2 regions of the Lawsonibacter asaccharolyticus genome follow, and region 1 is predicted to be linked to the other one. Evidence: predicted binding sites of a transcription regulator. Region 1 holds the regulator's gene; the other holds the start of a gene.
The links. The regulator HrcA, encoded in region 1, represses chaperone genes, less so after heat shock. The targets are predictions, from matches to a motif close to TGTTAGCACTCNNNNNNNNNGAGTGCTAACA.
Positions count from the first base shown of each region.

Region 1 (16,102 bases):
CACATAGACCAGCATCTGCTGGGAGGAGACGGCGCTCAGGCCGGGGTAGAAGATATCCATCAGCTCCTGGTCGGCCTGCTGCATGAAGGAGGGGAACTCATAGTCCCCGGACAGCTGGGTATAAAAAGCGGACAGGTCTGCCTGGTCCGCCGCGGGCGCCTGGGAGGAGCTGCCTCCATTCCCGCTCCCCTGGGAGGAGCTGTTCCCGCCGCCGGAAACGGGCTGATCCTCCGGCAGCTTGCAGCGGACGGTGCAGGAGGCACGCAGCTCCGTCCCCTCCACAGCGGCGGTGATGGTGGCTGTGCCCCGGGCCACTGCGGTGACGGTGCCGTCCTGGGACACGGCCGCCACCGTCTCATCGCTGGAGGTCCAGGTCACCTTGGGGGCATCCACCCCGGACACTGTGGCCTTCAGCTGATAGCTGCTCCCGGCCTTGAACAGGGAAAAGTCGGATTTATCCAGCGCCAGCGCCGCTACCGCCTCCGGCTCGTCCACCGGAGGCTGGGGGGCCTCCGGTGCGCTCTCCTCCGGTGTGCTCGTGTCCGGGGCGCTGGCATCCGGCAGGGAAATGTCGGGCTGGGAGGCGTCGGGGCTCCCCTGGCTGGAGGAGGTGCTGCCGCCAGGCTGGGAGGTGCTGCCGCTCTCCTTGGGGCCGCAGCCAGAGAGCAGGGAGAGGGAAAGGCCAAGGGCCAAAAACAGGGCAAAGGTGCGATGCTTCATCATTTCAGATCAAACTCCTTTTTAGGGGGATCGATCCGCCTGGGATCGTCTTACCCTACATTGGACGACGGTCCTGCCCAAAAAGTTCCCCCTGATCTGAAAAATTTTTGTTCCCCGCCTCAGCGGACCCAAGACACCAGGTTCCCGGTCTTCTCCCGGGGGCCGGGGAAGTCCACGGCGGGCCAGCCCAGGGCCAGTGCGGCCACCGGCATCTCCTCCGGCGTCACGCCGATCTCCGCCAGCTTCTCCTGGACCTCCCGGTCCTCCCGGGTGCGGTAGAGCTGGTTGATCCAGCAGGAGCCTACTCCTAAGGAGAAGGCGGCCAGCATCATGTTCTCCATGGCACAGGAGGCGTCCTGGACGCAGGTGGTACTCTCCTTCTGGTTGGTCACCAGAACCAGCACCGGGGCTCCATAGCGGAAGTCCTTGTCCCGGTAGTTCTCCATCTTGCGGCTGACCAGAGCGGTGAGGTCTGCCAAATAATTTGGATCCGTGATCACATAAAAATGGTTCAGCTGCTTGTTCATCCCGCTGGGCGCGAAACGGCCGGCCTCCAGGATCTGTTGGATCACCGCCTCCTGCAGCGGCTCGGGACGGTAGGCCCGGGTGCTGCGTCGGTCGTGCATCAGCTTCAACATCTCATTCATGGAACATGCTCCTTTTCTCCGTCATTCTGTCCCCGGCGTCTGTTTTTGGCCCTTTTTCGGGGGCAGCCCTCATTATATCAGCCTTTTTTCCAAATCTCCACCGGTATTTGGAAAATTTAAAAATTCCTCTTGACAAATGGGCTCCCTTGTCATAGTATAATATATGAACAAGCGCTCATATGTTTAATCGTTAGGAAGGAGACCGCTATGGAATTCGTCGATCACTGTGAGATCACCCAGGTGCACCAGGGCGCGGTGGACCAGGTCCGTCAGGTCCTGCCGCCGGATGAGGTGCTCAGCGACTTGGCCGACCTGTTCAAGATCTTCGGGGATTCCACCCGGATCAAGATCCTCTACGCCCTGCTCCGGTCCGAGCTGTGCGTGTGCGACATCGCTGATCTGCTGGGACTGACCCAGTCCGCCATCTCCCACCAGCTGCGGGTCCTGCGGAGCAGCAAGCTGGTCAAATTCCGCCGGGATGGCAAGACCCTCTATTATTCCCTGGCCGACGAGCACGTCTGCCGCATCATCAGCCAGGGGATGGAACACGTGGAAGAGTGAGCGGTGGCTTTCTTTCATTGCGGATCACGTTTGCCTATGCCCTGGCCGAAGAGGGGGACCGCCGGGCGGTGGCGGAGGAGACCGCCGTGCCAGCCTGCTGCGCCTTTCTGGAGGGGGCGGTGCCTCCCTCCAACCGTGTTCCGTCCCGTCCAGCTGTATCCCGGTGGACTCGGTGGTAATGAGACCATGACCCATCAAAAGTTTTGAGGAGTGTTGAAGATGAAAAAGACGTTCAAACTGGTAGACCTGGATTGTGCCAACTGCGCCGCCAAAATGGAGGCCGCCGTCCAGAAGATCGACGGCGTCACCGCTGCCTCCGTCAGCTTTATGGCCCAGAAGATGACCATCGAGGGGGATGACGCCCGCTTTGATGAGATCGTGAAGGAGGCAGTCAGGGTCTGCAAAAAAGTGGAGCCTGACTGCGAGATCCTGGTGAAATAAAACAGGACAGAGGGGAGCTTCCCCTCTGTCCCCGACTCTGGAGGGAACCGCCATGACAAAAAAGCAGAAAAAAATGCTCTCCCGCATCCTAATCAGCGCCGTCCTCTTTTTGCTCCTCTACACCGTCCCCGCCCAGGGGGTGGTCCTTCTCCTGCTCTACCTCATCCCCTATGCTGTTATCGGCTGGGATGTACTGTGGAGGGCGGTGAAGAACATCCGCAACGGCCAGGTCTTTGACGAAAACTTTCTCATGTCCATCGCCACCATCGGCGCTTTCGGCTGCGGGGAGTACCCCGAGGCCGTGGCCGTCATGCTCTTCTATCAGGTGGGCGAGCTCTTCCAGAGCGTGGCTGTGGGGCGCAGCCGGCAGTCCATCGCCGCCCTGATGGACATCCGTCCTGACTATGCCAATATGGAACGGGACGGCCAGCTGGTCCAGGTGGACCCGGATGAGGTGGCGGTGGGAGACACCATCGTCATCAAGGCCGGCGAGCGGGTCCCCCTGGATGGCATAGTCACCCAGGGAAACAGCGCGCTGGATACCGCCGCCCTCACCGGGGAATCCCTTCCCCGGGACGTAGCCGCCGGGGACGAGGTGATCAGCGGCTGTGTCAACCTGTCCGGCCTGCTCCATGTCCGGGTCACCAGGCCCTTTGGGGAATCCACCGTGGCCAAGATCCTGGACTTGGTGGAGAATTCCAGCGAAAAGAAGGCCAAGGCGGAACACTTTATCACTAAATTCGCCCGGTACTACACCCCCGCCGTGGTTTTTGCCGCCCTGGCCCTGGCCGTTATCCCCTCCCTGCTGCTTGAGGGAGGCTGGGGCGTGTGGGTCCCCAGAGCGCTGAACTTCCTGGTGGTGTCCTGTCCCTGCGCCTTGGTGATCTCCATCCCCCTCAGCTTCTTCGGCGGCATCGGCGGTGCCTCCAAGCATGGCATTCTGGTGAAGGGCAGCAACTACCTGGAGGCCCTGGCTCGGGCAGGCATCGTGGTCTTTGACAAGACCGGCACCCTCACCCGGGGCACCTTCGAGGTCACGGTGATCCACCCCCAGCAGCTCAGCGAACAGGAACTGTTGGAGCTGGCCGCCCTGGCGGAGCATTTCAGCACCCATCCCATCTCTCTGTCCATCCAGGCCGCCTGCCGGCCCGCCCCAGACCCGGCCCGGGTCACCGACGTCAAGGAGATCGCCGGCCGGGGCGTCCAGGCCGTGGTGGATGGCAGGACCGTGCTGGCCGGCAATCAGAAACTGATGGACCAGTTCCAGATCTCCTTTGAGGACCGTTGCCGCCACATGGGCACCATCATCCACGTGGCGGTGGATGGGGAATACGCCGGTCACATCGTCATCTCCGACCAACCCAAGCCGGAGGCCGCCCAGGCCCTTTCTGACCTGAAGGCCGCCGGAGTCCGCCGCACGGTCATGCTCACCGGCGACGCCCAGAGCGCCGCCGAGGGCGTGGCCCGGGAGCTGGGTCTGGATGAGTTCCACGCCGAGCTGCTGCCCGGAGACAAAGTGGACCAGGTGGAGCGCCTGCTGGCCCAGAAGCAGCCCAAGGAAAATCTTGTTTTTGTGGGGGACGGCATCAACGATGCCCCCGTCCTCTCCCGGGCGGACATCGGTGTGGCTATGGGAGCGCTGGGCTCTGATGCGGCCATCGAGGCGGCGGACATCGTGCTTATGGACGATGACCTCTCCAAGCTGGCCCAGGCGGTGCGCATCGCCCGCAAGACCCTGTCCATCGTCCGTCAGAACATCGTCTTCGCCCTGGCGGTGAAGGGGCTGGTGCTGGTCCTGTCCGCTCTGGGCTATGTGGGCATGTGGTGGGCCGTCTTCGCCGACGTGGGCGTCTCGGTCCTGGCCATCCTCAACGCCAGCCGGATGCTGCGGGCAAAATGACAAAGGTCCCTTTTAAGACTAAAAAACCAGGTGCCGCCCCCGGGGCGGCACCTGGTTTTCTCACGTCTGCGTCTCATCCTTGTACCGGTCGATGGGCACCAGCCCCCGGAAAAAATCGTCGTACTGGGCGTTCAGCACGGTCCTCAGGGCAATCAGGTCGCTGACGAACAGATTTCTCCGCCCGGTCTCGATCTGGGAATAGGCGGACTGGAGCATGGGCCTGCCAAGCTGTGCCATCCTGGCGCACACATCCTCCTGGGTCAGCCCCCGGGCCTCCCGCAGTTTCCGCAGGTTCCCGCCGATGCTGAGTTCCTGTATCAGCTTTGCCATAATCGCTCCTTTCAAATTATTGCTATTGCGATTTTCTCGATCACAGCAAATGCTATGGCGCAATGATCACTATCTGGCGATAATTATATTTTTGCCCAATAAAAGCCCCCTGTCCCGAGGGGGAACAGGGGGCCGCCGTCCACTTATTTGCCGCAGAAGTCCTTGGCGACCTCCACGATATGCTCCGCGCTCAGGCCGAACTGCTTGAGCAGGTCGGCGGCGGGGCCGGAGTGTCCGAACTCGTCGTTGACACCGATGCGGCGCACCAGGGTGGGGCACTTCTCGCTGAGCAGGGCGCACACCGCCTCACCCAGGCCGCCGATGACGGAGTGCTCCTCGCAGGTGATGATCTTTCCGCACTCCTGGGCCGCCTTCAGCACCAGCTCCTCGTCCAGAGGCTTGATGGTGGCCATGTTGATGATCCGGGCGCTGATCCCGGCTTCCTTCAGGGCCTTGCCCGCCTCCAGCGCCTCATAGGAGAGCAGGCCGGTAGCGATGATAGCCACGTCGGAGCCGTCCATGAGCACCTCGCCCTTGCCGATCTGGAAGGTGAAGCCATCCTCCTCGTGGAACACCGGCACGGCGGAGCGGCCGAAGCGCATGTATACGGGGCCCTCATGCTCATAGGCCGCCTTCACCATGGCCCGGGCCTCCACGTCGTCGGAGGGGGACATGACCACCATGCCGGGGATGGTGCGCATCAGGGCGAAGTCCTCACAGCACTGGTGGGAGGCCCCGTCCTCGCCCACGGAGATGCCGCCGTGGGTGGCACCGATCTTCACATTCAGGTGGGGGTAGCCGATGGAGTTGCGCACCTGCTCAAAGGCGCGGCCGGCGGCAAACATGGCGAAGCTGGAGGCAAAGGGGACCAGTCCCATGGCGGCGGCGCCGGCGGCAGCAGACATCATATCCGCCTCGGCGATGCCGCAGTTAAAGTGGCGGTCGGGGAACGCCTTCTTGAATACGGCGGTCTTGGTGGCGCCGGCCAGGTCGGCGTCGAACACGATCAGGTCGGGATGGGAGGCGCCCAGCTCAGCCAGCGCGCTGCCATAGCTGTCCCGGGTCGCGATCTTCTTCACATCTGCCATCTTACATCCCCTCCACTTCTGCCAGGCGGGCTTTCAGCTCGTCCATGGCGGTCTTGTACTCCTCGTCGTTGGGGGCCTTACCGTGCCAGCCTGCCACGTCCTCCATGAAGGAGACCCCCTTGCCCTTGATGGTGGTCATGATGATGGCGAAGGGGACGCCCTTAGTGGCTCTGGCCTCGTCAAAGGCGGACTCCATCTGCTCGAAGTCGTGGCCGTCGATCTCCCGGACCTGGAAGCCGAAAGCCCGCAGCTTCTCCGGGATGGGGTAGGGGCTCATCACGTCGGTGATCTTCCCGTCGATCTGCAGGTTGTTATTGTCGATGATGACGCACAGGTTGTCCAGCTTATACTGGTGGGCAAACATGAAGGCCTCCCAGGGCTGGCCCTCCTCGATCTCGCCGTCACCCAGCAGGGTGTAGATCCGGCAGTCCTTCCCCTGGTACTTGGCGGCCAGGGCCATGCCGGCGGCGGCGGACACGCCCTGGCCCAGGGAGCCGGTGGACATGTCCACGCCGGGGGTCTCGTTCATGTTGGGGTGTCCCTGGAGGCGGCTGCCGATGTGGCGCAGGGTCTTCAGCTCCTCCCAGGGGAAGAAGCCCTTCAGGGCCAGGGCGGCGTACAGGCCGGGGGCGGTGTGTCCCTTGGAAAGGACGAAGCGGTCCCGCTCCTCCCACTTGGGGTCGGCGGGGTCCACCTTCATCTCCCGGAAGTACAGATAGGTAAACAGGTCCGAGGCGGACAGGCTTCCGCCGGGATGGCCGGATTTGGCGCCATAGGTGGATTCGATGACGCCCATGCGCACCTTGCAGGCGTTGGCCATCAGTTGCTTTTTCTCACTGGCTGTCATGACGTTCTCCTTCTTCTTCGATTTCCGGTCGCAGGTCCTTCTCTCTCTTCCCGCGGCCGGAGCGTTTCTATGCGTATTATAAAACAGTCCTTCCAAAAGTGCAAGGGACCGTCCGCTTACTTTCCATGAAACGATGGGATGGACCCATGCATAAAAAAGAAAAGAGGCTCCCTGTTCCCAAAGGGGGAGACAGGGAGCCTCAGTTTGCCGAAAAAAGCCTCGCAGAGTTCGCGCCTGCGCGCGGCAGACTGCATCTTTCTCGAAAAAGCGGCTTTGCCGCTTTTTCGACCGTCTCATGCCATCGCCAGCCCGGAGTAAGGGGTGTCCATGGGGATGGTCACGTCCAGGCCTGGGATGGTGATGCTCTCCCCGGCGGCGTCACAGTAGTAGATGTCCAGGGAAGAGGGCTCCCCCTTCTCCGGGTCCACAAAGTTGTACTGGAGGGTATGCTGGATGCTGTCCAGGATGGTGGCCGCCAGCTCCCCCGCGTCATACACGTGGAACTCCTCCTTCTGGGGGTCCGGCGGACCGGTAAAGATGGAGCAGGTGTCGGCAAAAGACACCGTCATGCCGCCCGGACCGCTGGTGATCTCGTCCGCCAGATCCAGGTTCCAGCCGGTGAGCTCCGCCATACCGGCGATCATGGCCTCCGCGGGCACCAGGCCCTGCTCGTCCAGCTCCCCTTCATAGGTCATAGGGTATTCCTGAAATGTCCCATCCATGCCGATGTACAGGGTGTACTCTGTCCCCTGGGGCTGGGCCTGGCTCCCGCCGGCCGAGCCGTCCGCCTGTTGACTGGAACTGCCGGCGGAGGACTGGGAGCCTGCCGGCTCCTGGGCGGAGGTGCCGGGGTCCGGGCTCCCGGACGCGCTCCCTGTCGGCGTCTCGCCTCCGACGCAGGCGGCCAGACTAAACAGCAGGGCTCCGGCACAAAATACAGATACTAGCTTTTTCATCGTTTCCTCCTTTTCCACGATGGCCTTGGGTCTCTCACTCCGCTCTGGAGTGATTGGGGCTATCATAGCCACATCCGCCTCCGCCGTCAAGGAATTTTCCCCAACCTTCACACTTTGGTCACGGAATCTTTACCGCCCGGTCAAAAAAGCCCGCTCTCTGACCGGAGGAATATTTTATCAAATGGACGAATTTGGGAAAAGGGGCGAGGCAGTGCCATGCCTTCTCCCCTGGAGGGGAAGGACTGGGGCGCTTTTCTGTCAGGCCGGAGCAGGCGGGATTTCTTGACTTTCCGCAGAAGTGGGCATATTATGAAAAATACTTGATCGTCAGGGGGAAATCAGAACTATGTTTCACTATCTGGACAATGCCGCCACCACACAGACCCGGCCGGAGGCCGCTCAGGCGGCTGTGACCGCCATGACGGAGGAGTGGGGCAACCCATCCTCCCGGTACGCCTTCGGCCAGGAGGCGTCGGGACGGCTGAAGGAGCATCGGGCACAAGTGGCCGCCGGCCTGGGCTGCCGCCCGGAGGAAGTGTACTTCCTCTCCTGCGGCACTGAGGGGGACAACTGGGCCATTGCCGCCGCAGTGGAGAAGAACCGGCGGAAAGGAAAACACATCATCACCACCGCCATCGAACACGCCGCGGTGCTGGAGCCCATCCGGGAGCTGGAACGGCAGGGCTATGAGGTCACCTGGCTCCAGCCGGACCAGCAAGGGATCATCACGGCAGAGCAGGTGGAGGCGGCCCTGCGCCCGGACACCATCCTGGTGGCCATGATGCTGGTGAACAACGAGCTGGGCACCGTCCTCCCGGTGGCCGAGACCGCCCGCGCCATCCGTGCGGCCCGCTGCCCCGCCCTGCTCCACTGTGACGCGGTCCAGGGCTTTCTGAAGGTCCCCTTCACCCCGGAGGAGCTGGGGGTGGACACCCTGGCGGTGAGCGGGCACAAGGTCCACGCTCCCAAGGGCATCGGGGCCCTGTATATCCGCCGGGGGCTGAGGCTGCCGCCGCTGATCCGGGGGGGCGGACAGGAGGAGGGACTGCGCTCCGGCACGGAGCCCACGGCCCAGACCGCCGCCTTTGCCGCCGCGGTGGAGGCGGGGCGGGCCAGCCTGGAGCGGGACCTGGCCCACATGCGGGAACTGAAGGACTACGCCGCCCGCACCCTGCGGGAGCAGGTGCCGGGGCTGGAGCTGATCGGGGCGGGGACCGCCCCACACATCCTCCCTGTCACCCTGCCCGGCTACAAGAGCGAGGTGGTGCTCCGCTTCCTCAGCGACAGGGGGATCTATGTCTCCTCCGGCTCCGCCTGCCACAAGGGCAAGCCCAGCCATGTGTACGCGGCCCTGAAGCTGCCCAAACCCCAGCTGGACGGCATACTGCGGATCAGCTTCTCCTACGACACCGCCCGGGAGGACGTGGACGCCCTGGTCCAGGGGCTGAAGGAGGCTCAGGCCCAGCTGTTCACCAGTTTGTCCTGAGGGGAGCGTCAGACACAGAAGAAAACAAATAAAGAATAAAGGAGTGGAGCGGGATGACACCGGACCTGCGGATCACGGTCCTGATGGAAAATACGGCCCGGGAGGGGCTGGAGGCGGAGCACGGCCTGTCCTTCTTCCTGGAGTACCGGGGCAGGCGCTTTCTGCTGGATGCGGGCTCCTCCGGCCGGTTTGCGGACAATGCCCAAAAGCTGGGGGTGGACTTGGATGGGGTAGAACTGGCGGCTCTGTCCCACGGACACTACGACCATGCCGACGGCCTGCGGGCCTTTTTTGCCCTCAATGACAGGGCCCCGGTGTATATACGGCCCCAGGCGGGGGAGGCTTACTACTCCAAGTCGGGAGGCTCCCCCAGATTTGTGGGCATCCATCGGGAGATCTGGGAGGGCTTCCGGGACCGCTTCGTGCCGGTGGATGGGCTGTACCCCCTCTGCCCCGGGGCCTGGCTGGCGCCGGAGACCGTCCGGGGCGGGCCCTTTGCCAGCCGGGAGCCCAATCTGCTGCGCAAGGTGGGGGAGGACCGGTTCCTGCCCGACGACTTTTCCCACGAGCAGTCCATGGTGCTGGAGACCGGGCGGGGGCTGGTGGTGCTCAACTCCTGCTGCCATGGGGGTGTGGTAAACATCGTGAAGGGCGTGCTGGACCAGTTCCCGGGACAGCGGGTGTATGCCCTGCTGGGCGGCCTGCATATGCTCAGTCCTGGGGCCAATGCGCTCAACTGTCCCCCGGACTATGTCCGCCAGGTGGCCGCCGCGCTGCTGGAGCTGGGTGTGGAGCACCTGTGGACGGGGCACTGCACTGGTCCTGCCGCCTTTGCACTGCTGAAGGAGGAGCTGGGGGACCGGGTGGAGCCCCTCACCGGCGGAATGCGGCTGGGTATTTAAGGAGCGGGATATCGTCCATGTTTGGACGGACTCATTAGCAATTTCAGAAGCCCTCTGCAAAAAACAGATCGCAGAGGGCTTCTTCCGTTTGTTCAAAATAAATTCATAAAGTAACTATTGACAATTTGGAGGTCCGGTGGTACTCTATCGTTAGCACTCAGGGAATATGAGTGCTAAAATTAGAAAAACACCGAGGTGAGCGTGCAATGGAACTGACCGACCGGAAAAAGCGGGTCCTGCGGGCCATCGTGGAGACCTATATCAACACCGCCGAGCCGGTGGGCTCCAAGGCCATCGCCCAGCTGGCTGGATTGGATGTGTCCGCCGCCACCATTCGCAATGAGATGGCAGACCTGACCGAGATGGGGCTGCTGGAACAGCCTCACACCTCCGCCGGGCGGGTCCCCTCCGCCGCAGGTTACCGTTTGTATGTCAACGAGTTGATGGGGCAGCACCAGCTGACCCTTCAGGAGACGGAGCGGATCAACAGAGCGCTGAACCTGAAGATGGAGGAGCTGGACCGGGTCATCGACCAGGCCGGCAAGGTCCTCTCCCAGATCAGCGACTACCCGGTGTTCTCCATCGCGGCCGGCCCAGAGCGGGTGACAGTGAAGCGGTACGATCTGCTGATGGTGGAGAAGGGCGCTTTCATCGTGGTGGTGATGACCGACACCAGCGTGGTGAAAAACAAGATCATCCGGGTGCCGGGAGAGCTGTCCGAGACTCAGCTCCAGCTGCTCTCCGCCGTGCTCAACAGCTCCTTTGTGGGGCTGGAACTGGCTGAGATGCTGGAGGCACTGGAAAAGATGGAGGCCCACTCCGCCCCAGGTGCCTTTGAGATGATCTCCCTGGTGGTGGACTTTGCCATGGAGATCCTGGAGGAGCAGAGCCGCAAGACAGTACACACCGCCGGGATCACCCACCTGCTGGAGCACCCGGAGTATCACAGCCTGGACAAGGCTAAGCCGCTGATGACCTATCTTTCAGAGGAGTCGGAGGCATCCAAGCTGCCGGTCGCCCTGGACGGCGGCAGGAACATGAACATCCTTATCGGCCCGGAAAATGTGAACGAGGCCCTGAAGGACACCAGCGTGGTGATGGCCAGCTATGACATCGGCGACAACATGCGGGGCGTCATTGGTGTGGTGGGCCCCACCCGTATGGATTATGCAAAGGTGACCGCCCGCCTGTCCTACTTCGCCGACAGCCTGACCCGGATGTTCGGCAAGGGAGAGCTCCCCTCCGGAGAAGGAGACGGGGACGGGCAGGCGCAGGAATAGGAGGAAAGGATAGCCCATGAGTCAGAAAGAAAAGAACAAGACGCCCCCCGAGCTGGACGATCAGCTGGAGGAGGCGGCCGCGAAGGAAGCGGCTGAGGAGCCGGCCGAAGCGGAGGCCGGGGCCACCGACCCTCTGATGGATGAGCTGGAGGCGCTGAAGGACCAGGCGGCCCGGCAGGAGGAGAAATATCTCCGGCTGGCGGCGGAGTACGACAACTTCCGCAAGCGGACTGCCAAGGAGAAGGAGGCCATCTGGAACGACGCCAAGGCGGACGCCGCGCTGGCATTCCTCCCGGTGTACGACAATCTGGAACGGGCCCTGAAGCAGGAGACTGCAGACGAGGCGTATAAAAAGGGCGTGGAGATGACCATGAACCAGCTGAAGACTGTGCTGGAAAAGCTGGGCATCACCGAGATCGAGGCCCTGGGACAGCCCTTTGACCCCACCCTTCACAACGCGGTAATGCACATTGAAGATGAGAATTTTGGAGAAAATACCGTGGCCGAGGTGTTCCAGGCCGGCTTCAGGCTGGGAGACAAGGTGGTCCGCTTTGCCATGGTGAAGGTCGCCAACTGACGGAAAACAGAATGGAGGAGACAGCTCAGTGAGAGATCCCATGATCCGGAAAAAAGCCTGCCGGCAGTGCCTCTGCCTGGACCCGGCCGTCTACGCCCTGTTTCTGACGGCCAGCATGTGCTTCCTGTTCTCTTTTGTCTTTTATCTGCTCTCTTTCATCTTTTGACCTTGTAAATACAAATCTTTTCATATTGGAGGAACGAAATTATGTCCAAGATCATTGGTATCGACTTAGGTACGACAAACAGCTGTGTGGCTGTCATGGAGGGCGGCGAGGCCGTCGTCATCCCCAACGCGGAGGGCAACCGCACCACCCCCTCTGTAGTGGCATTTTCCAAGGACGGCGAGCGTATGGTGGGCCAGGTGGCCAAGCGCCAGGCCATCACCAACCCCGACCGCACCATCATCTCCATCAAGCGTGAGATGGGCTCTGACTACAAGGTGAGCATCGACGGCAAGAAGTACACCCCTCAGGAGATCAGCGCCATGATCCTTCAGAAGCTGAAGGCGGACGCCGAGGCCTATCTGGGTGAGACCGTCTCTGAGGCGGTCATCACCGTCCCCGCGTACTTTACCGACGCCCAGCGCCAGGCCACCAAGGATGCGGGCAAGATCGCCGGCCTGGATGTGAAGCGGATCATCAACGAGCCCACCGCCGCGGCCCTGGCCTACGGCGTGGACAAGGAGGAGTCCCAGAAGGTCATGGTCTACGACCTGGGCGGCGGCACCTTCGACGTATCCATCCTGGACATCGATGACGGCGTCATCGAGGTGCTGGCCACCGCCGGCAACAACCGCCTGGGCGGCGATGACTTCGACAAGTGTGTCATGGACTGGATGGCCGCCGAGTTCAAGAAGACCGAGGGCATCGACCTCACCGGCGACAAAGTGGCGATGCAGCGCCTGAAGGAGGCCGCCGAGAAGGCTAAGATCGAGCTTTCCGGCGTCACCTCCACCAGCATCAACCTGCCCTATATCACCGCCGACGCCACCGGCCCCAAGCATCTGGACCTGACCCTGAGCCGGGCCAAGTTCGACCAGCTCACTGCCCACCTGGTGGAGGCCACCGCCGGCCCTGTCCGTCAGGCCATGAACGACGCCGGCCTGTCTGGCAGTGACATCCACAAGGTGCTGATGGTGGGCGGCTCCAGCCGTATCCCCGCCGTGCAGGAGATGGTGAAGAAGCTCACCGGCAAGGAGGGCTTCAAGGGCATCAATCCCGACGAGTGCGTGGCCATGGGCGCGGCCCTTCAGGGCGGTGTGTTCACCGGCGACGTAAAGGACCTGCTGCTGCTGGACGTCACCCCCCTGTCCCTTGGCATTGAGACCATGGGCGGCGTGATGACCAAGCTGATTGAGCGCAACACCACCATCCCGGTCAAGAAGAGCCAGATCTTCACCACCGCCGCCGACAACCAGACCTCCGTGGAGGTCCACGTGCTCCAGGGCGAGCGTGAGATGGCCCAGTACAACAAGACCCTGGGCCGCTTCCACCTGGACGGCATCGCCCCCGCCCGCCGGGGCGTGCCGCAGATCGAGGTCACCTTCGACATCGACGCCAACGGTATCGTGAACGTGTCCGCCAAGGATCTGGGAACCGGCAAGGAGCAGCACATCACCATCACATCCTCCACCAACATGTCCAAGGACGACATCGACAAGGCCGTGCGGGAGGCGGAGCAGTTCGCCGCCGAGGACAAGAAACAGCGGGAGGCGGCCGACATCCGCAACCAGGCGGACCAGATGGTGTTCCAGACGGAAAAGACCCTGGAGGACATGGGCGACAAGATCCCCGCGTCCGACAGGAACAGCGTGGAGAGCGCACTGAACCACCTGAAGGAGACCCAGAAGGGCAGCGACGTGGAGGCCATCAAGGCGGCTACCGAGGAGCTGACGAAGGCGTTCTACGCCGTCAGCGAGAAGCTGTATCAGCAGAACGGCGGTCAGGCCGGCCCCGGCCCGGACATGGGCGGCGCCAATTTCGGCGGCCAGGCGGGCGGCAGCGGCGCCGGACCCGACGTGGTGGACGCCGACTATGAGGTCGTGGACGACGACAAGAAATAAAAACGTTCATGGTCCGCGCGGGCGGGGCATCGCCCCGCCTGCGCGCCCTTGCGTTTCCATAAGAGGGAAGAGCGAAGTGTGGCGAGTGAAGAGATGAGCACCCCGTTTCACTGGGGAGGCAGGAGCTCATCTCCACCTTCCCAGCTCCGTTTTTCACTCTGAATAGAGGTGATACTATGCCAGAACAGAAGCGAGACTACTATGAGGTCCTGGGCGTGAGCAAAGGTGCCTCTGACGAAGAGATCAAAAAGGCCTACCGGAAGCTGGCCAAAAAATACCACCCGGATATGAACCCGGGGGACAAAGAAGCGGAGTCCAGGTTCAAAGAGGTCAACGAGGCCTACGAGATCCTGTCCAACAAGGAGAAGCGGGCCCGGTATGACCAGTTTGGCCACGCCGGGGTGGACCCCAACTACGGCGCTGGCGGGGGCGGCTTCACTGGAGACTTTGGAGACATTGACCTGGGCGACCTGTTCGGCTCCTTCTTCGGCGGCTTCGGCGGAGGGGGCTTCGGGTCCTCCGCTGGCCGGCGCAATGGCCCCCAGAAGGGAGAGAGCCTGCGGGCCAGCCTCACCATCACCTTTGAGGAGGCCGCCTTCGGCTGCGAGAAGGAGATCAACCTGAACCGCACCGAGGAGTGTGACGCCTGCCACGGCTCCGGCTGTGAGTCAGGAACCACAGCGGAGATCTGCCCTGACTGCCGGGGCACCGGGACCGTCCGCATCCAGCGGGGGGCGGGCGGCTTTGCCTTCACCAGTACGGCGCCCTGCTCCAAGTGCCGGGGGACCGGCAAGATCATCCACAGCCCCTGCAAGGCCTGCGGGGGGGCGGGCAGCGTGAGGAAGCAGAAGCGCATCGCTGTGACCATCCCCGCCGGCATCGATGACGGCCAGGCTGTCTCTCTGCGCGGACAGGGGAATGCAGGCAAGAACGGCGGTCCTGCCGGCGATTTGATCGTAGGCGTCCATATCCAGCCCCATCCCCAGTTCCAGCGGGACGGGACCACGGTGCTGTATGAGCAGCCCATCTCCTTCTACCAGGCGGCCATGGGGGCTGAGCTGGAGATCCCCACCATTGACGGAAAGGTAAAGTACAACCTGCCCGCCGGCACTCAGACCGGCACCACCTTCCGGCTGAGAGGAAAGGGCATCCCGGAGCTTCGGGGCCGCGGGCGGGGCGATCAGTACGTCACCGTCCGGGTGGCGGTGCCCACTGGGTTGAATGGAGAGCAGAAGGAGGCCCTGAGGGCCTTCGCCGCCGCTATGGGAGAGATCCCTGCGCAGGAGGAGGAAGAGGGGCTCAAGGGCTTCTTTGACAAGCGGAAACGGAAAAAATAGGTTCGGATCTTAATCGGCGAGTCCGGGGCGGCCGTACAGGGCCGCCCCGGACCCCTGTTGCCGGGAGCTTTGCGGGGCGCACATCGTGCGCCCCGTATTTTTTGACCCAGCCTCGTTCTTCCTCTGCGGGGCGCATGTCCTTCTGTTTCCTTTTCTCCGCCCCTTCTGTATATGTTTTTCTCCACAAGGGGAAATTTTATGTTATAATAGAAAAAACGTGATCTCATTCAGCTTGCCAGCGCCATCCCTGCCTGGGGGCCGGCACCCATCTCAGCTCTGCTGTCCACGGAAGGGAGACCCATATGACAAACGATGCATCGCTCTGCTATGTGGTGGGGGCCATGCCCCTGGACCCCGGTTTCATCCTCACGCCTGTCCCTGGCGACTTGGTCATTGCGGCCGACAAGGGCTATGAGACCCTGTCCCGGCTGGGCGTCCACCCCGGCCTTGTAGTAGGGGATTTCGACTCGCTGGGCTCCGTCCCAGACCATCCCCAGGTCCTCCGCCTCCCCAGGATCAAGGACGAGACGGACACCGGCTTCGCCCTGCGCCAGGGGCTGAAACGGGGATACCGGCGCTTTGTGCTGCTGGGCTGTCTGGGCGGGCGTCTGGACCACACGGTGGCCAATCTTCAGCTGCTCTCCTGGCTCTCCGCCCAAGGGGCCCAGGGCGTTCTGCTGGGAGAAGGCGAGGCGGCAGCCGTGGTCACTGAAGGGACGCTCTCCTTCCCCGCCTCCATGGAGGGCTTCGTCTCCGTGTTCTGCGCCGGCGGTACTGCCCGGGGCGTCACCCTGGAGGGTCTGAAATACCCCCTGGACCACGCGGAGCTCACCAGCGACTTCCCCCTGGGGGTCAGCAATGAGTTCGTGGGCCTGCCCGCCCGGATCTCCGTGGAGGAGGGCTCCCTTTTGGTGGCCTGGGAGGACCGGGGGACCCTGGATGACCTGCTTCCCACCCTGTGGAGCG
Region 1 covers NZ_CP091870.1:2,792,390-2,808,491, forward strand. Annotated here, with positions in the region: gene L9O85_RS13425 (Ig-like domain-containing protein) at 1-723, opposite strand, end outside; gene L9O85_RS13430 (nitroreductase family protein) at 840-1,367, opposite strand; gene L9O85_RS13435 (ArsR/SmtB family transcription factor) at 1,575-1,928, shown strand; gene L9O85_RS13440 (hypothetical protein) at 1,946-2,107, shown strand; gene L9O85_RS13445 (heavy-metal-associated domain-containing protein) at 2,148-2,369, shown strand; gene L9O85_RS13450 (heavy metal translocating P-type ATPase) at 2,422-4,269, shown strand; gene L9O85_RS13455 (helix-turn-helix domain-containing protein) at 4,330-4,599, opposite strand; gene L9O85_RS13460 (transketolase family protein) at 4,743-5,687, opposite strand; gene L9O85_RS13465 (transketolase) at 5,689-6,534, opposite strand; gene L9O85_RS13470 (hypothetical protein) at 6,828-7,490, opposite strand; gene L9O85_RS13475 (cysteine desulfurase family protein) at 7,837-8,976, shown strand; gene L9O85_RS13480 (MBL fold metallo-hydrolase) at 9,030-9,878, shown strand; gene hrcA (heat-inducible transcriptional repressor HrcA) at 10,085-11,158, shown strand; gene grpE (nucleotide exchange factor GrpE) at 11,175-11,735, shown strand; gene L9O85_RS13495 (hypothetical protein) at 11,764-11,901, shown strand; gene dnaK (molecular chaperone DnaK) at 11,943-13,799, shown strand; gene dnaJ (molecular chaperone DnaJ) at 13,976-15,136, shown strand; gene L9O85_RS13510 (thiamine diphosphokinase) at 15,439-16,102, shown strand, end outside.

Region 2 (16,102 bases), 300 kb from region 1:
CTTGTTTTATGGCCTTATCATAAGATATTTTAGGGGCAATGTCAAGAACTTTTTCGAGCTCTGGTTGAAAACATTTTATATGGGATATATTTACATATTCAGACAAGTCAAACGGCCGCATCCTCCTGGGACACGGCCGTCCATGTTTTCTTCCACTATTCCGCCCAGAAACGGCTGACGGTGCGGCGGTAGGAGTTGGTCAGGTGTCGGGCCATGGCCTGCTCTGCCCGCTCGGCGCTCCCTTCCGCGATGGCATCGCAGATGGCCACATGCTCATCAAAGACGATCTTGGCGTCGATGGAGTTGTTATACACCGACTTGACCTCAAACCGGAGATAGTGGTCCAGGAGCAGCTCGCACTCCCGGTAGAGCAGGCGGTTCTGAGTGGCCGCCGCCACTGCCCGGTGGAAGATGTGGTCCAGGCGGTACAGGTGCTGCCCATCCCTGGTGGAGAGCTGGTCCCGGAGGCGGTCCAGGCTCTCCCGCATGGCCTGAAGGTCCCGCTGGGCAGCACGGTTCGCCGCCAGCTTCGCGTTGATGCACTCGATATACATCCGGGTCTCCAGGATGTCCCGGGCGTCCCGGTCAGACACCGGCACCACCTGCACCCCCTTGCCCCGGGAGAAGGAGACATAGCCGTCCTTCTGGAGCTCCAGCAGAGCCTCCCGCACCGGGGTTCGGCTGATGCCCAGCTCCTTGCAGATGTCGTCCTGGGAGTAGATGGCCCCTACCCGAAACCGGTTGAAGAGGATCGCCTCCTTGATCAGGCGGTATGCCTGTTCTTTATAAGAGGGCGTGGCCCCCACATCCTGTCCGCCAAACAGCTCCTCTGCCATAAGCTCTCCTCCCGTCCCATGCCAGCTTTTCCCCATCTTACCATCCCCGGACGCCCGGTGTCAAGCGGAGCTACGTACCTGCTCCCGGGGCAGCGGGGTCTTAGCGGATCAAGGCTCCCCGCGCCGCGGTGGAAGGTGCTGTCCTCCCCTGTGCCACTCCATATGGTACTCTTCCCGGCCGGTGTTCTCCTCCCGCTCCGCGGCCCGGATGGCAAAGCCCTCCCGCTGGTAAAAGCGGACCGCCGGGCTGTTCTCCCGGTACACGTGGAGTGTCAGGCTCTCCCGCCCCTCCTTGGCCCGCTCCAGCAGCGCCCGCCCGATTCCCCTGGACCGGGCGGCACGCCGGACGAAGAGCCCCGCCAGATAGTCGCCGGTCAGTCCCGCAAAGCCCTGGAGCCCCTCCCAGTCCTGATAGACGAACACCTGGGCGGCGGGCAGCGCCGCCCGCACCTCCTCCATATGGTCGCACCAATAGCTCTCAGGAAGAAAGCAGTGGGCTTCCAGGTTGGCGTCCAGCCAGATCTGCATCACCTGGTCCAGATCCTCCGGACGGAGAGCCCGGATCATAATGCCGCCCCCCCTCTTACAGCCCGTTGACCACGTTGGTGGGCCGCTCTCCGTTCAAAATATGCCGGGCGTTGGTCCACATGGTCAGATGCGCCTTGGCAAAAGCCCCCCCGGAGCTGCCCCCCAGGTGGGAGCTGTAAACCACCCGATCTCTGACCTCCGGCGGCAGGTCCACCAGAGGGTGGTCGCCGGGGGTGGGCTCCGGGAAAATAGTATCCAGCGCCGCGCCCCGGATGGTCCCGTCTATGAGTGCCTTCCGCAGGGCCTGGTTGTCCACCAGGTCGCCCCGGCCGCAGTTGACCAAGATGGAGTTGGGCTTCATCCGGGCCAGGAAGGCCCCATCCACCATCTCCCGGGTCTCGTCGGTGACCGCGCAGTGGAGCGAGATGATGTCGCACTGGGCGGTCAGCTCCTCCAGAGGCAGATAGGTCACCCCAAAGTCCTCCTCCACCTGAGGCGGACGGCGGTGGCGGGTGTAATAGTATAGCTTGCAGCCGAAGCTGGCCAGCCGCCGGGCGGTGGCCTGGGCGGTGTCTCCAAAGCCCACCAACCCCACCGCACACTGGAACAGGCCGGGGGCGTGGGCGGCGATGGCCTTCTGCTTCATCTGGATCTGTTGCCCCTGGATGACCGCGTTGTGTCCAGGGATGCCGAAGCGCAGAGCCATCAGCATCAGCATGATGGTGTGCTCCGCCACCGATTCCGCGTTGCACCCCTTATTGTTGCACACATAGATCCCCCGCTCCCGGGCGGCCTGGCAGTCGATGCAGTTGTACCCTACACCCTCAGAGTGGATCATCTTCAGCTCTGGAAGCTGGTCCATCACATCGGGACCCACATCCGTGATGGCATCCACAAAAATGATCCTCGCGTCCGCATTTTCCTGGGCCGCCTGGACATAGGTCTGGTCCGGGCGGCGGAACACCAGCTCCACCGGCATCTCATCCGCAAATGGGGGCCGGTACACGTCATAGCGGTCTCTGGGGCCAAAAACTAATATCTTCATGGGGTGCCCTCCTTATTTTAATTGTATGACAATTATACCACCCGTTTTTCGCCAATACAAGGGGAGCCTTTCTGCAAAATATTAGCACTCTTATTTATTGAGTGCTAATATTTACACTTGTGACACATCTGTGTAACAAAAAATTCATAATCCCTCACTATAATAAAGCCAAAGTTCAGAGAGGCCCGGGCCGGAGGATGCTCCGCCCGGGACCGAAAGGAGTTTTGACTTATGTATATGATCCCCTACACCCGCCGCAGCAACAGCAGCATGATGGATCTGTTTGACGAGTTGGAGCGCAGCATGTTCGGCGAGAGCGGCCGCCGCACGCCGGTCTTCAGCACTGATATCCGGGACGAGGGCGCCCACTACCTGCTCCAGGCCGACCTGCCCGGCTTCCGCAAGGAGGACATCGATCTGGATGTAAAGGACGGCGTGCTCACCATCTCCGCCAAGCACCAGGCCGATGACCGCACCGCCGCCGACAACTACATCTGCCGGGAGCGCCGCACCGGCAGCTTCTCCCGGTCCTTCACCCTGGACGGCATCCAGGAGGACGCCATCCGGGCCTCCTATCAGGACGGGGTGCTGGAGCTCATTCTGCCCAAGCGGCAGGAGGTCCTTCCCCAGTGCCACAAGATCCAGATCCAGTGAGGTCTCCCCAGCCGCGGTCAGGCGGAGCCGGCGTACCGGCTCCGCCTGACTCTTTTCCAAATCGCGTTTCTTCCAAAACTCAATTTTCAGTTTGTGTGCCCCTGCAGGACGCAGCACACAAAAGTATGGAAACTTGAAAAAAGACTTGCAAATCTTGTCCAATGGCTCTATACTAATTTTAGCAGTTAAGTTTATCGAGTGCTAAAGTTTAAGAATCAATATAGATCGGATCTAGGAGGTGTTCCTTTTATGAATATGAATCAATTTACCCAGAAATCGTTGGCCGCCATTCAGGGCGCCCAAGACATCGCCCTGGAGTACGGGCACCAGCAGATCGAGCAGGCCCATCTGCTCATGGCGCTGGTCCAGGACGGCGAGGGGCTGATCCCCCAGCTGCTCACCAATATGGGCCTGACCCTCCCCAGCTTCCAGGCCGCCGTCCAGCACGAGGTGGAGAAGCTGCCCCGGGTCTCCGGTGGAGGCCGGGAGGCGGACAAGGTCTATGTGGCTCAGGACGTGGACCGTGCCCTGAAATCCGCCGAGTCCGCCGCGGCGTCCATGAAGGATGAGTATATCTCTGTGGAGCACATCCTGCTGGGCCTGCTGGACAGTGCCAACAGCGCCCTGAAGGAGCTGTTCCGCACCTACAACGTCACCCGGGAAAAAGTGATGCAGGCCCTGACCTCTGTCCGGGGCAACCAGCGGGTCACCAGTGACAACCCTGAGGAGACCTATGACGCCCTGAAGAAGTACGGCACCGACTTGGTGGAACGGGCCCGCCAGAACAAGCTGGACCCGGTCATCGGCCGGGACGACGAGATCCGCAATGTCATCCGCATCCTCTCCCGCAAGAGCAAAAACAATCCCGTCCTTATCGGGGAGCCCGGCGTGGGTAAGACCGCCATTGCCGAGGGACTGGCCCAGCGGATCGTGAAGGGAGACGTGCCCAACAGTTTGAAGGACAAGACCATCTTCTCCCTGGATATGGGCAGCCTCATCGCCGGGGCCAAGTACCGGGGCGAGTTTGAGGAGCGGCTGAAGGCCGTCCTCAACGAGGTGAAGAAGTCCGAGGGGCGTATCATCCTCTTTATCGACGAGCTGCACACCATCGTAGGGGCGGGCAAGACGGAGGGCTCCATGGATGCGGGCAATCTCCTCAAGCCCATGCTGGCTCGGGGAGAGCTGCACTGTATCGGCGCCACGACCCTCAACGAGTACCGGCAGTATATTGAAAAGGACGCCGCTCTGGAGCGCCGCTTCCAGCCTGTCATGGTGAATGAGCCCACGGTGGAGGATGCCATCGCCATCCTCCGCGGCCTGAAGGAGCGGTACGAGGTCTATCACGGCGTCAAGATCACCGACGGGGCCATCATCGCCGCCGCCACTCTCTCCAACCGCTATATCACTGACCGCTTCCTCCCCGACAAGGCTATCGATCTGGTGGATGAGGCCTGCGCCATGATCCGCACCGAGATCGACTCCATGCCCACCGAGCTGGACGTCATCCAGCGGAAGATCATCCAGCACGAGATCGAGGAGGCCGCTCTGAAAAAAGAGACAGATAAGCTGTCCCAGGAGCATCTGTCGGAGATCCAGAAGGAGCTCTCCGACATGCGGGATGAGTTCAACGCCAAGAAAGCCCAGTGGGAGAACGAGAAGAACGCCATTGGCAAGGTCCAGAAGCTCAGGGAGGAGCTGGAGGAGGCCAACGCCCAGCTGGAGAAGGCCCAGCGGGAGTACGACCTGGAGCGGGCCGCCCAGCTCCAGTACGGCCGCATCCCCGAGCTGAAAAAGGCCCTGGAGGCGGAGGAGCAGATCGCCAATGAGGGGCGGCAGCGTTCCCTGCTGCGGGACAAGGTCACCGAGGAGGAGATCGCCCGCATCATCGAGCGGTGGACCGGAATCCCCGTCTCCCGGCTCATGGAGGGGGAGCGTGAGAAGCTGCTTCACCTGGAGGACATCCTCCACCAGCGGGTGGTGGGCCAGGACGAGGCGGTACGCCTGGTGTCCGAGGCCATCCTCCGCAGCCGGGCCGGCATCGCTGACCCCAACAAGCCCATTGGCTCCTTCCTGTTCCTGGGCCCCACCGGCGTTGGTAAGACCGAACTGGCCAAGACCTTGGCTGAGGCCCTGTTCGACAGCGAGAAGAACCTGGTTCGCATCGACATGAGCGAGTATATGGAGAAATTCTCCGTGTCCCGGCTCATCGGGGCTCCTCCCGGATATGTGGGCTATGAGGAAGGCGGCCAGCTCACTGAAGCGGTGCGGCGGAAACCCTACTCCGTTATCCTCTTTGATGAGGTGGAAAAGGCCCACCCGGACGTATTCAATATATTACTTCAAGTATTGGACGACGGTCGTATTACAGATAGTCAAGGCCGCACCGTGGATTTCAAGAACACTATCATCATTCTTACCTCCAACCTGGGCAGCCAGTTCCTGCTGGACGGCATCGACAGCCGGGGGGAGATCAGCCAGGAGGCCCGGGAGCAGGTCAGCGATCTGCTCAAGCGGTCCTTCCGCCCGGAGTTTCTCAACCGGCTGGATGAGATCGTGTTTTACAAGCCCCTGACAAAGGACAACGTGACCCATATCATCGATCTGATGGCCGCCGACCTGAACCGCCGGCTGGAGGACAAACAGCTCACCGTGGTCCTCACCCCCGCGGCCAAGGAGGAGATCATTGCCAGCGCCTACGACCCCATCTACGGCGCCCGGCCCCTGCGCCGCTATCTCCAGCATACGGTGGAGACCCTTATCAGCAAGAAGATCATTGCCGACCAGGTGGAGCCCGGCTCCCGCATCACCGTGGACTGCCGGGATGGACAGCTCACCGTGGACAGCCGGGAGGTGCTCACCGGCGAGGTCATCGACGCCTGATTCCTCCCCTATTCCTCCTTTTTTCGGCGCGGACCTGCGGGCCCGCGCCGGATTTTTTCTTCCTTCTCCCTCTCGCTCCTTGTCTTTTCCCCCCGGATATGGTATATTGAGACCGGAAAAAAGCTCGGCTTTCGGGCCGCCTGGCGGCCCATGTCAATTTTAAGGAGTGGATCTGTCATGTTAAACCGCGCGTTCCGCACCGCCCTGTGCGCCGGCGCCCTTCTTCTGGCGCTCTGCCTGCCCGCCTCCGCAGCCCAGGAGGGGGATTTCTCCGTCCTGGTCAATGGGGAGGCCGTCACCTTTACCGACGCCGCCCCCCTGCTGAAGGACGGCCGTTCTTTCCTGCCCATGGTGGAGACCTTTGACGCCCTGGGCTTCGCCCAGGGGGATATCACCTGGGACGCCGCCACCCGCAGTGTCACCGCGGCCAAGGATGACACCTCCATCACCCTGACCATCGACCAGAAGGAGCTCACTGTGACCCGTGGGCAGGAGAACGCCGCTGAGACGGACACCATCACCACCGATGCCGCTCCCTTCATCGACGCCGCCTCCTCCCGCACCTACGTCCCCGTGGGACTGGTGGCCGGTGCCCTGGGGTACAACGTAGGCTGGGATGCCCAGACTTCTACTGTCATCATCGACGACGTAGATGCCATCCTGGCCGCCAACTCCGAGACCTACGCCATGATGGACCGGTATCTGGAGTACACCCGGGATCTGACCGGCGGCACCTGCAAGGTGGAGGGCAGTCTGGCAGTGGAGATGGAGCTCTCCTCCCTCATGACCGGCGGCATCCAGGGAGATTACTCCATGCTCCAGAGCGACAGCTCCGCTTTCCAGTTCAGCACAGAGCTGGATATGGAACTGTCCGCTCCTGATGCTGAGGTATCCGCCCAGATCGATCCCATCGACCTGGAACTGCGGGGCGACCTGGAGGAGGGCCTGTTCTACTTTTCCTCCGATGCACTGACCCAGATGTCCGATCCCAGCGTCACCGGCCTGTGGTTTAAGATGGATCTGAAGTCCATGATGGACCAGCTCTCCCTCCAGACCGGCCTGGACTACACCGACCTCCTGCTCATGGCCCGGGCCGCTCAGGACATGAGCTTTGCCGACTCTCTGGCCCTTATCCTGCGGGAGGTCCCCCTCACCTCCGCCTCCATGACCACTCGTGATCTCCTGGCTCTTTATAACAGCATGTTCTCCGACAGTGCCCTGGAACAGAAGGGGACCACTTATATCTCCACCACCCAGGCAGAGGACATGGACATCACCTTTACTCTGTTCACCTCCGACTCCAAGGTCACCGGCTATTCCATGACCATGAAGGCGGACCAGGAGGGGGCCATTGTGTCCGTGGACGCCTCCATGAAGGGCAAAGAGCTGGCTATGACCATGGAGATGAGCACGCCCGCCGTCATCGACGAGGCCTCCGGCGTCTCCATTCCCGGCTTCACCTACACCGTGACGATGGACGGCACCTACTCCGCCTCCAGCACCCAGCCCCAGACCCAGCCCCCCGCCGGCGCCGACGTGGTGGACCTGATGGAGCAGCTGACCGTTGAGATGGATCCGGTCTCCGTCTGAGCCGCCCCCGGACCATCAGCCCCCGGCCCGCTCCCGTGTGACATCTCTCATACGGGAGCGGGCCTTTTTGACGCTGTTTTCCCCTTCCGCGGCGTATTTTTCAGCTCTGCCCCTTGGCCTGGCGCTTGTCTTTCCACCCCGGATATGATAGGATGGAGACAGGCTTCCGGGCCCGAAATCGTCTGTATTGGAGGCATCTCTATGAAGTGCGGCCGTCTTCTGCCACTCCTGCTCTCCCTCCTTCTGTCTGTCTCGCTGCTCGCTCCGGCGGCCCTGGCCCGGGAGACCGAGTTCTTCCCGGACTTCCCGGAGCCGGTCCCCGCCTCGGCCCAGGACTGGAGCCCCGCCGACCCCAGCAGCTTTGATGCGGCCCGGCAGGCACTTCTGACCGCCGTTCGGGAGGAGGATGCCTCAGAGCGCTCGGTCCTCTCTCTGCTGTCCAGGATGACGGACCGCTTCAACGAGCTGCTCACCGAGTACTACTTCTGCTCCCTGGACTATATGCGCTCCCCCGCCTCCTGCACCCAGGAGTATGTCCGTTACAGCTCCGTCTGCGGTCAGGCGGAGAGCGACTACCTCTCCGCCGTCCAGGAGGTGCTGAACAGCGCCTACGGCTCCGTTCTGGCCCGGCTGCTGGGGGAAGGGCAGGCTCAGTCCCTCCTGTCCACCTCTCCCAATACGTGGGAGGAGCTGGCCCTGCTGGAGCGTGAGACTGCTCTGGTCAACGAATACTGGGAGGCGGTGGTCCAGGAGCCCTCTGTCCAGTCCGGCGGCAGGACCTGGACCCGTGCCCAGGCGGACGCCGCCTATCTGGTGGGCTCACTGGAGGAGGATGCCTATCTGACCCTGGTGGGGGAGCTGGCCGCCGTCCGCAATGGGGTCCTCGCCCCTATCTACCTGGAGCTGGTAAAGGTGCGCAATCAGTACGCCGCCTCCAAGGGCTATGATGACTATGTCCAGTACGCCTATCAGACTGTCTACGGCCGGGACTATACGCCGGAGGAGGCCGCCCTCCTCCATCGCGCGGTCAAGGCCCTTCTGCCCCGTCTGGAGTCCGAACTGCTGATCGCCCAGTCCCGCCTCAGCTCCCTGTCCCCCGTCCGGCTCTCCTCCCTGGAGGACATGACCCAGGAGGAGGTGCTGGACGCTGTGGAGCCCTATATGGATGCAGTCTCCAGCGAATACAGGGAACTGTACGGCTATATGCGGGACAACGGTCTCTACGATCTGGACATACTGGCCAGCTCCAGCACGCTGGGCGTCACTGTCAGCCTGCCCGCCTATCGCTCTGCCTATATCCTCAGCTCCGCCCAGGGCAGCTATCTGGACGTAAAGACCCTGATCCACGAGTTCGGCCACTTCGCCAACCACTGCCTGGCTGAGGATGAGCAGTTCTGCTACGACGTGGCCGAGACCCACTCTCAGGGGCTGGAGGCCCTGTACCTCACCTTTGCTGACAGCTTGGCGGGCCAGGCGGGCGGGGACGCCTACCGGGTGGCCATTCTCTCCGACCTGCTGGGGATGCTGTACTTCTGCATGTACGACGAGTTTGAGCAGGCGGTCTATCAGGCGGACGGCCTCACGGTGTCCGGGATGAACCGGCTCTACCGCTCTATCTCGGAGTCCTACGGCTTCCTCTACTCCATCGGCGGGGAGGAGGCCTATGACTGGGCCGCCAACTCCCAGCTGTTTGAACAGCCCTGCTACACCATCAGCTATGTGACTTCTGTTCTCAATTCCCTGGAGCTCCTTGTGGACTCCGCGGAGGACTTCGATGCCGCCGCCGACACCTATCTGGCCCTGGTGGCCCAGACAGACACAGCCGGCTACCGGGACGCCGTCGCTCAGGCGGGTCTCACAGACATGCTCCAGCCCGGTGCCGCTCAGGATGTCCTGGAGGCGGTGGAGCAGTATTTCTATCGGGAGATCTGCGGTCTGTCCTTTCCCGACCTGACGGGCCACTGGTCTGCCCGCTACGCCCTGACCTGCGCCTCCTCCGGCCTCTTTTCCGGGGATGAGGCCGGCAACTTCCGCCCGGACAGCGGCGTGACCTGGGCGGAGCTGCTCACCGTGCTCTGGCAGGTGGCCGGCGCCCCCCAGCTGTCCGGTCCCTGGGACGGGGCGTGGTATGCCGGCGGGGCCAACTTCGCCCTCTCCGCCGGGCTGGTCCGTGAGGATGCGCTCCTGCCCCAGCAGGACATGACCCGGGAGGACGTGGCCCTGGTCCTCTACCGCTTTGCCCTCACTCTGGGTGCCGAGGCCCTGACGGACACCGGGGCACTGATGGCCTATCCGGACGGCGGAGAGCTCTCCGGGGAGGGGGCTGCCGCCGTGGCCTGGGCCCTGGAGCAGGGCATCCTGGCCGGACAGCCAGACGGGCGGCTGGACCCCGAGGGGGCCGTCACCCGGGGGGAGCTGTCCGTCATGCTGGCCAACTTTGTCTACGCCTGATGAAAAAAGAGGACGCCGTGGGCTGAGCCCGCGGCGTCCTTCGCGTTTTCCTCAAATCGTTTCACCCATCAGCTCAGTCAGCTCCTCGATCCTCTCTAGCGGAAAGGGCGGGAGGCACAGGGGCTTCATGGCAATGGACATGAGCTTCATGGGGCTGTCGTCCGCCGCCACGCGGTTGGAACTCAGTGCGCCGCAGCGCCGGCAGCGGTGGATCACTGCCCATTCCCCGTTCTTCCTCACCCACACCGCCACCGCATCCATGACGCTGCCGCAGTCTGATGCCCGGTCTCCCGGTTCGTTGTCCAGGTGGAGGCTGGACAGGCAGTTGGGGCAGTGGTTCCGGTGGCCGCTCCCGGCCCCATCCGATACCACCAGGCGGCCGCACGCCTTGCAGGTGAAGCTGTCTGTACAGGGGTGGGTCTTATAATATCCTTTTTCGTATTTCTGTCTTTTATGTTCCCGATTCATGGTTTGGTCCCTCATCTCATCAAATATCATGACAGTGCCGGCACGGCCGGCCTGCACGTCTTCTGTTCAGGACAACAAAAAATGGATGGCCCCGCTGGTCCCGGGCCATCCGTTTTCCCATATTGCGGCAGCAGCCATCCCTCCGGCTGCTTAGGGGACCCTGCCGCCTGACAGGCGCGGCAAAGCTCCCCCTCCCTTCGGAGACAGCTTGATGATCGATCCGCAAAATAGGTACAGCAAGACGGCCCATCCCAGCAAAAGATGAGAACCAGGTCTTTCTTGTCCTGTTTTCAGCGGATCGCCGACATCAAGCCACCACCCTTTTCTTAAAATCGGTGACAGTATAGCACAGCCCTCCCCCTTTGTCAAATGAGGAGCGCAGAAAGCGGGCCGATCAGGGAATACGGCTCCCGCGGTCTGTTTTTTCCCACATGAGATCATTCAGTGACCGGGGCGGACAGGTGCAAATCTCAGACTCTCCCGTCCTATATTGATCGGCCCGGCGAAAAGACGCCCCCTCATCCGTCTCGGCATACGCCGCGCCACCTTCCCCCAGGGGAAGGCTGGAGTGCCGGGCGCAGCGTCACACGACAGAGAGCTCAGGGCTCCTCTTCCAGCGGAACCGGGGCGGGCACCTTGTCCGGGGCGGTGCTGTCATAGGCACGGGAGAGCTCCTCCAGAGCCACGTCCTGGTCGGAGAGCAGGGCGGACACCTGCTCCAGGCACTTTCCCGCCTTGTCCAGCTGATCGGCGGCGTGGGAGATAGTGGCCTCCACCTCGGTGCGCAGGGCGTCGTACTCCCGGCCCACCCGGGTCATCCACTGCTCCATCTGCTGGCGCAGATGCCGGGCCTGGCTGTTGGCCTGGTCCAGCACCCCCTGGGCCCTGCGGTGGGCCTCCAGCTCCACCCCGGCGGAGCGGTCCTTCACCGCGGCGTAGGCAGCCGCGTCCGGCTCCAGCCGGGCCACCTGCTCCCGCAGCGCCTCCGCCTCCCGGCGGCTCTCCTCCAGGGCCTGCTGCGTCTGTCGGGCGGTCTGCTCCCGCTCGCCCAGTTGGGTGCGGAGGGCGGCCAGTTCGCTTTGACTGCGCTGCACGCTGCGCAGCAGTTCTTCCTTCTCCCCCTCCAGGGCCCGCTTCTGCTCCTCCAGCGCCTGCTTCTGGGCGCGGAGCTCGTCCCGCTCCCCTTCGGCCCGGCCGATGCTCTGCTCCAGCTCCTGGCGCTTCTGGGCATTCTCCCGGGCCAGGGTCTCCAAATAATCCAGCACATCCTGCCGGTTAAAGCCGCCGAAGACGGCGTTTCTGAACTGATGGTCCATGGGGCACCTCGTTTTCTCCGTCCCCGGACGGGAGCGGATGGTTTTGTCTGACTTTGTCTGATTCTATCACAGGCGGAGGAAAAACACAACCCTGGCCCTCTGTTTTGGAAAAAAGCCACTCCTCTCCTCCCCTTTTCTCCACAAAAACGGGGGAATTTCCCCTTCCTTTTCATTGACGGAGGGGGAGGCGGATGATATACTATTATAGTTTTATTTTGAAGTGATCTTATCCAGAGAGGTGTGTGCCTGTTATGTGGGTTTCCGACCGGTGGACGGACTATGAGCTCATCGACTGCGGCCGTGGGGAGAAGCTGGAGCGCTGGGGGGACCAGCTGCTGGTGCGGCCAGACCCCCAGGCCATCTGGAACACGCCCCGGACCCATCGGGGCTGGAAGCATCCCCACGGGCGGTATGCCCGCTCCTCCTCCGGCGGGGGGCAGTGGGAGAAGAAGGACATGCCGGAGCGCTGGACCATCCGCTACGGCGGCCTCACCTTCAACATCAAGCCCATGAATTTCAAGCACACCGGCCTCTTCCCGGAGCAGGCGGCCAACTGGGACTTTGCCCAAGAGCAGATCCGGCGGGCGGGACGGCCCATCCGGGTGCTCAATCTGTTCGCCTACACCGGCGGAGCCACGGTGGCCTGCGCCGCCGCCGGGGCCAGCGTGTGCCATGTAGACGCCGCCCGGGGCATGGTGTCCTGGGCCCGGGAGAATGCCAGGAGCTCTGGACTGGAGGACGCTCCTATCCGCTGGATCGTGGATGACTGCGCCAAATTCGTGGAACGTGAGATCCGCCGGGGCCGGCAGTACGATGCCATTATCATGGACCCCCCCAGCTACGGACGGGGCCCCACCGGCGAGGTGTGGCGGCTGGAGGAGAACCTCTACCCCTTTGTGGAGCTGGTGCGGGGGGTGCTGTCCGACCAGCCCCTGTTTGTGATCCTCAACTCCTATACCACCGGTCTGGCCCCCAGCGTAGTCACCTATATCCTGGAGACCCTGCTCTCCCGGAAATTCGGCGGCCGCACCGACAGCCAGGAGCTGGGCCTCCCCGTCACCGAGAGCGGCCTGGTCCTCCCCTGCGGCGCCACCGGGCGCTGGATCAGATCTTGACCAGTTAGGAGTTATGGGCGCGGCCGTTTACTGCCGCCCTCTCCAGCTCCCGAAAAAAATTCTCAATTGCCAACTTCTCATTCCTGACTCAAAACAAGGGGTGTTTTGATTGAAAGACGCGATCATCCGCGCGGAAGCTCTCCGCTTCTCCTACACCTCCGCCGAGGGCGTCGCCCCCGTTGTGCTGGACGGGGTGGACCTGTCCATCCAGGAGGGCACTTTTGTGGCTGTTCTGGGCCACAACGGCAGCGGCAAATCCACCCTCGCCAAGCACATGAACGCCATCCTCCTGCCCAGCGGCGGCAAAGTGTATGTGGATGGCATCGACACTGTGGATGAGGACCGCCTGCTGGACATCCGGCGCACGGTGGGCATGGTGTTCCAGAACCCGGACAACCAGATCGTCGCCAACGTGGTGGAGGAGGATGTAGCCTTCGCACCGGAGAACCTGGGGGTCCCCCCCGCCGAGATCCGGGAGCGGGTGGACGACGCCCTGCGTGCGGTGGGGATGTATGAGTTCCGGGAGCACGCTCCCCATCTCCTCTCCGGCGGTCAGAAGCAGCGGGTGGCCATCGCCGGGGTCATCGCCATGCAGCCCCGGTGCATTGTGCTGGACGAGCCCACCGCCATGCTGGACCCCATCGGCCGCTCCGAGGTGCTGCGCACCATCCGGGATCTGAACCGGAAGAAGGGGGTCACCGTGGTCCTGATCACCCACCACATGGATGAGGCCGCCCAGGCCGACCGGCTGGTGGTCATGACCAAGGGCAGGGTCATTGCCGACGGCCCCCCGCGGCAGGTGTTCCAGGACGTGGAGGGCCTGCGCTCCGTGGGGCTCACTGTCCCTGACACCACTCAGCTGCTGTGGGAACTGCGGCAGGAGGGGCTGGACGTCCCCCTGGACGCCCTCAGCGACGAGGAGTGCGCCCAGGCTCTCTGTCAGCTGCTGAACGCTGCATCAAAGAAAGGAAGCCAGCCATGAACAGTACAGAGAGAAGCACCCGGGTCTTTGCGGGCATCGCCGCATTTCTGGTGGTCTTTTCTGCCCCCAGGCTGCTGCTGGAGATGTTTGATGACAGCTTTCCCACGGTACTGCTGGGACTGACCGCTCTGGCCGCCGCGTGGGCGGTCGTGTGTCTGGTCTCCCTCCGGCAGCGGGTCAAGCGGCTGGAGATGCAGGCCCGCCATCTCCAGGCCCAGCTGGATGATCTGGCAAAACAGACCGGCGTCCTGCCGTAACTGTGATATTTTCGGGCGCGACCCCGCGGGGCGTGCACCACTTCACTGAAAAAGGATGGAACACAACGGATGGAAGCAATTCTGGAGACCAAAAAGCTCTCCCACATTTACAGCGCCGGCACCCCCTTCGAGCGGGGGGCGCTGCTGGAAGTGGACTTCACCGCCTACGCCGGGGAATACCTGGGCATCATCGGCCACACCGGCTCGGGCAAGTCCACCCTGATCCAGCATCTCAACGGCCTGCTCAAGCCCACCTCCGGCCAGGTGCTCTTCCAGGGGGAGGACATCTGGGCGGATGCCAAGCGCACTCGTCAGACCCGGTTCCAGGTGGGGCTGGTGTTCCAATACCCGGAGTACCAGCTCTTTGAGGAGACCGTCTACAAGGACATCTCCTTCGGCCCGAAAAACATGGGGCTGGACGAGGGGGAGGTGGACCGCCGGGTGCGGGAGGCCGCCCGCTTCGTGGGACTGCGGGACGACCAGCTGGAAAAGTCCCCCTTTGAGCTCTCCGGCGGCCAGAAGCGGCGGGTGGCCATCGCGGGGGTCATCGCCATGGAGCCCAGGGTGCTCATTCTGGACGAGCCCACCGCCGGGCTGGACCCGGTGGGAGTGGAGTCCATCCTGGGCAACATCCGGGACTATCACCAGTCCAACAATGCCACCATCATCCTGGTCTCCCACTCCATGGAGGAGGTGGCCCGCACGGTGGACCGGCTGGTGGTGGTCAACGACGGCCGCATCCCCTTTCAGGGCCCGCCCCGGGAGGTGTTCCGCCACGGTGCGGAACTGGAGCGCATGGGGCTGGGCGTGCCCCAGATGACCCGGGTGTTCAGCCGCCTGCGGGCCATGGGCGTGGACATCGACGCCTCCGTCTACACCATCCCCCAGGCCAAGGAGACCATTCTGCGCAGGCTTCGGGAAAAGGGGGTGGAGTAAATGGCTTTGAAGGATATCACGCTGGGGCAGTACTTCCCCGGCAATTCCATCGTCCACCGCCTGGACCCCCGCACCAAGCTGATCGCGGTGGTGCTGTATATCGTGGCCCTGTTCCTGGCCAAGTCCTTTGTCACTTACGGCATCATGTTCCTGCTGCTGGCCGTGTCCATCGCCGTCTCCAAGGTGCCGGTGAAGTCCATTTTCCGGGGCATGAAGCCGGTGGTGTTCATCGTCATCTTCACCGCCATCCTCAACCTGTTCTACACGCCGGGGGACACGGTGCTGGTCCGCTTCTGGATCTTCACCATCACGCTGGAGGGCGTGTTCAACGCCTTCTTCATGGTGGTCCGCATCCTGATGCTCATTGCCGGCACCTTCCTGCTGACCTACACCACCTCCCCCATCCTGCTCACCGACGGGCTGGAGAACCTGCTGGGCCCGCTGAAAAAGATCCATGTGCCGGTCCATGAGCTGGCCATGATGATGTCCATCGCCCTGCGCTTCATCCCCCTGCTGATCGAGGAGACGGACAAGATCATGTCCGCCCAGCGGGCCAGGGGGGCGGATTTTGAGTCGGGCAACCTGATCCAGCGGGCCAAGGCGCTGGTCCCCCTGCTTGTCCCCCTGTTCATCTCCGCCTTCCGCCGGGCAGACGAGCTGGCCATCGCCATGGAGTGCCGCTGCTACCACGGCGGCGAGGGGCGCACCCGCCTGCGCCAGCTGAAATACCGGCGCAATGACGCGGCCGTCATCCTGCTCTTCCTGGTCCTCACGGCGGGGGTGGGGGTGCTGGGCCGCTTCGGGCTGTAAGCCCTCACTCCTCCAGCATCAGCCCGGCGGCCAGCTCCCGCCGCAGCCCCAGCCCGAAGAGGTAGCAGGCGTCGAGCTGCTGGGCCATATAGTCGTTCAGCTTCTCCTCAAATTCGTTATAGAGGTCATACCCCAGACGGTCCGCCACCTGCCGGGCGATCTGGAGATATTCCCGCTCCGCCCTGACATAATCGGGGACGCCGTTGCAAAATTCGTAAATTTCATTTGACAAAA
Region 2 covers NZ_CP091870.1:2,487,462-2,503,563, forward strand. Annotated here, with positions in the region: gene L9O85_RS11940 (GntR family transcriptional regulator) at 156-836, opposite strand; gene L9O85_RS11945 (GNAT family N-acetyltransferase) at 945-1,403, opposite strand; gene L9O85_RS11950 (2-hydroxyacid dehydrogenase) at 1,420-2,409, opposite strand; gene L9O85_RS11955 (Hsp20/alpha crystallin family protein) at 2,641-3,063, shown strand; gene clpB (ATP-dependent chaperone ClpB) at 3,313-5,943, shown strand; gene L9O85_RS11965 (copper amine oxidase N-terminal domain-containing protein) at 6,121-7,533, shown strand; gene L9O85_RS11970 (S-layer homology domain-containing protein) at 7,735-9,984, shown strand; gene L9O85_RS11975 (RNHCP domain-containing protein) at 10,036-10,452, opposite strand; gene L9O85_RS11980 (hypothetical protein) at 11,052-11,768, opposite strand; gene L9O85_RS11985 (class I SAM-dependent methyltransferase) at 12,020-12,883, shown strand; gene L9O85_RS11990 (energy-coupling factor transporter ATPase) at 12,993-13,865, shown strand; gene L9O85_RS11995 (hypothetical protein) at 13,862-14,122, shown strand; gene L9O85_RS12000 (energy-coupling factor transporter ATPase) at 14,192-15,058, shown strand; gene L9O85_RS12005 (energy-coupling factor transporter transmembrane component T family protein) at 15,059-15,868, shown strand; gene L9O85_RS12010 (hypothetical protein) at 15,873-16,102, opposite strand, start outside.
Region 2: a site for HrcA is predicted at 3,240-3,270, ahead of clpB (ATP-dependent chaperone ClpB). Genes of this name have one in related genera too.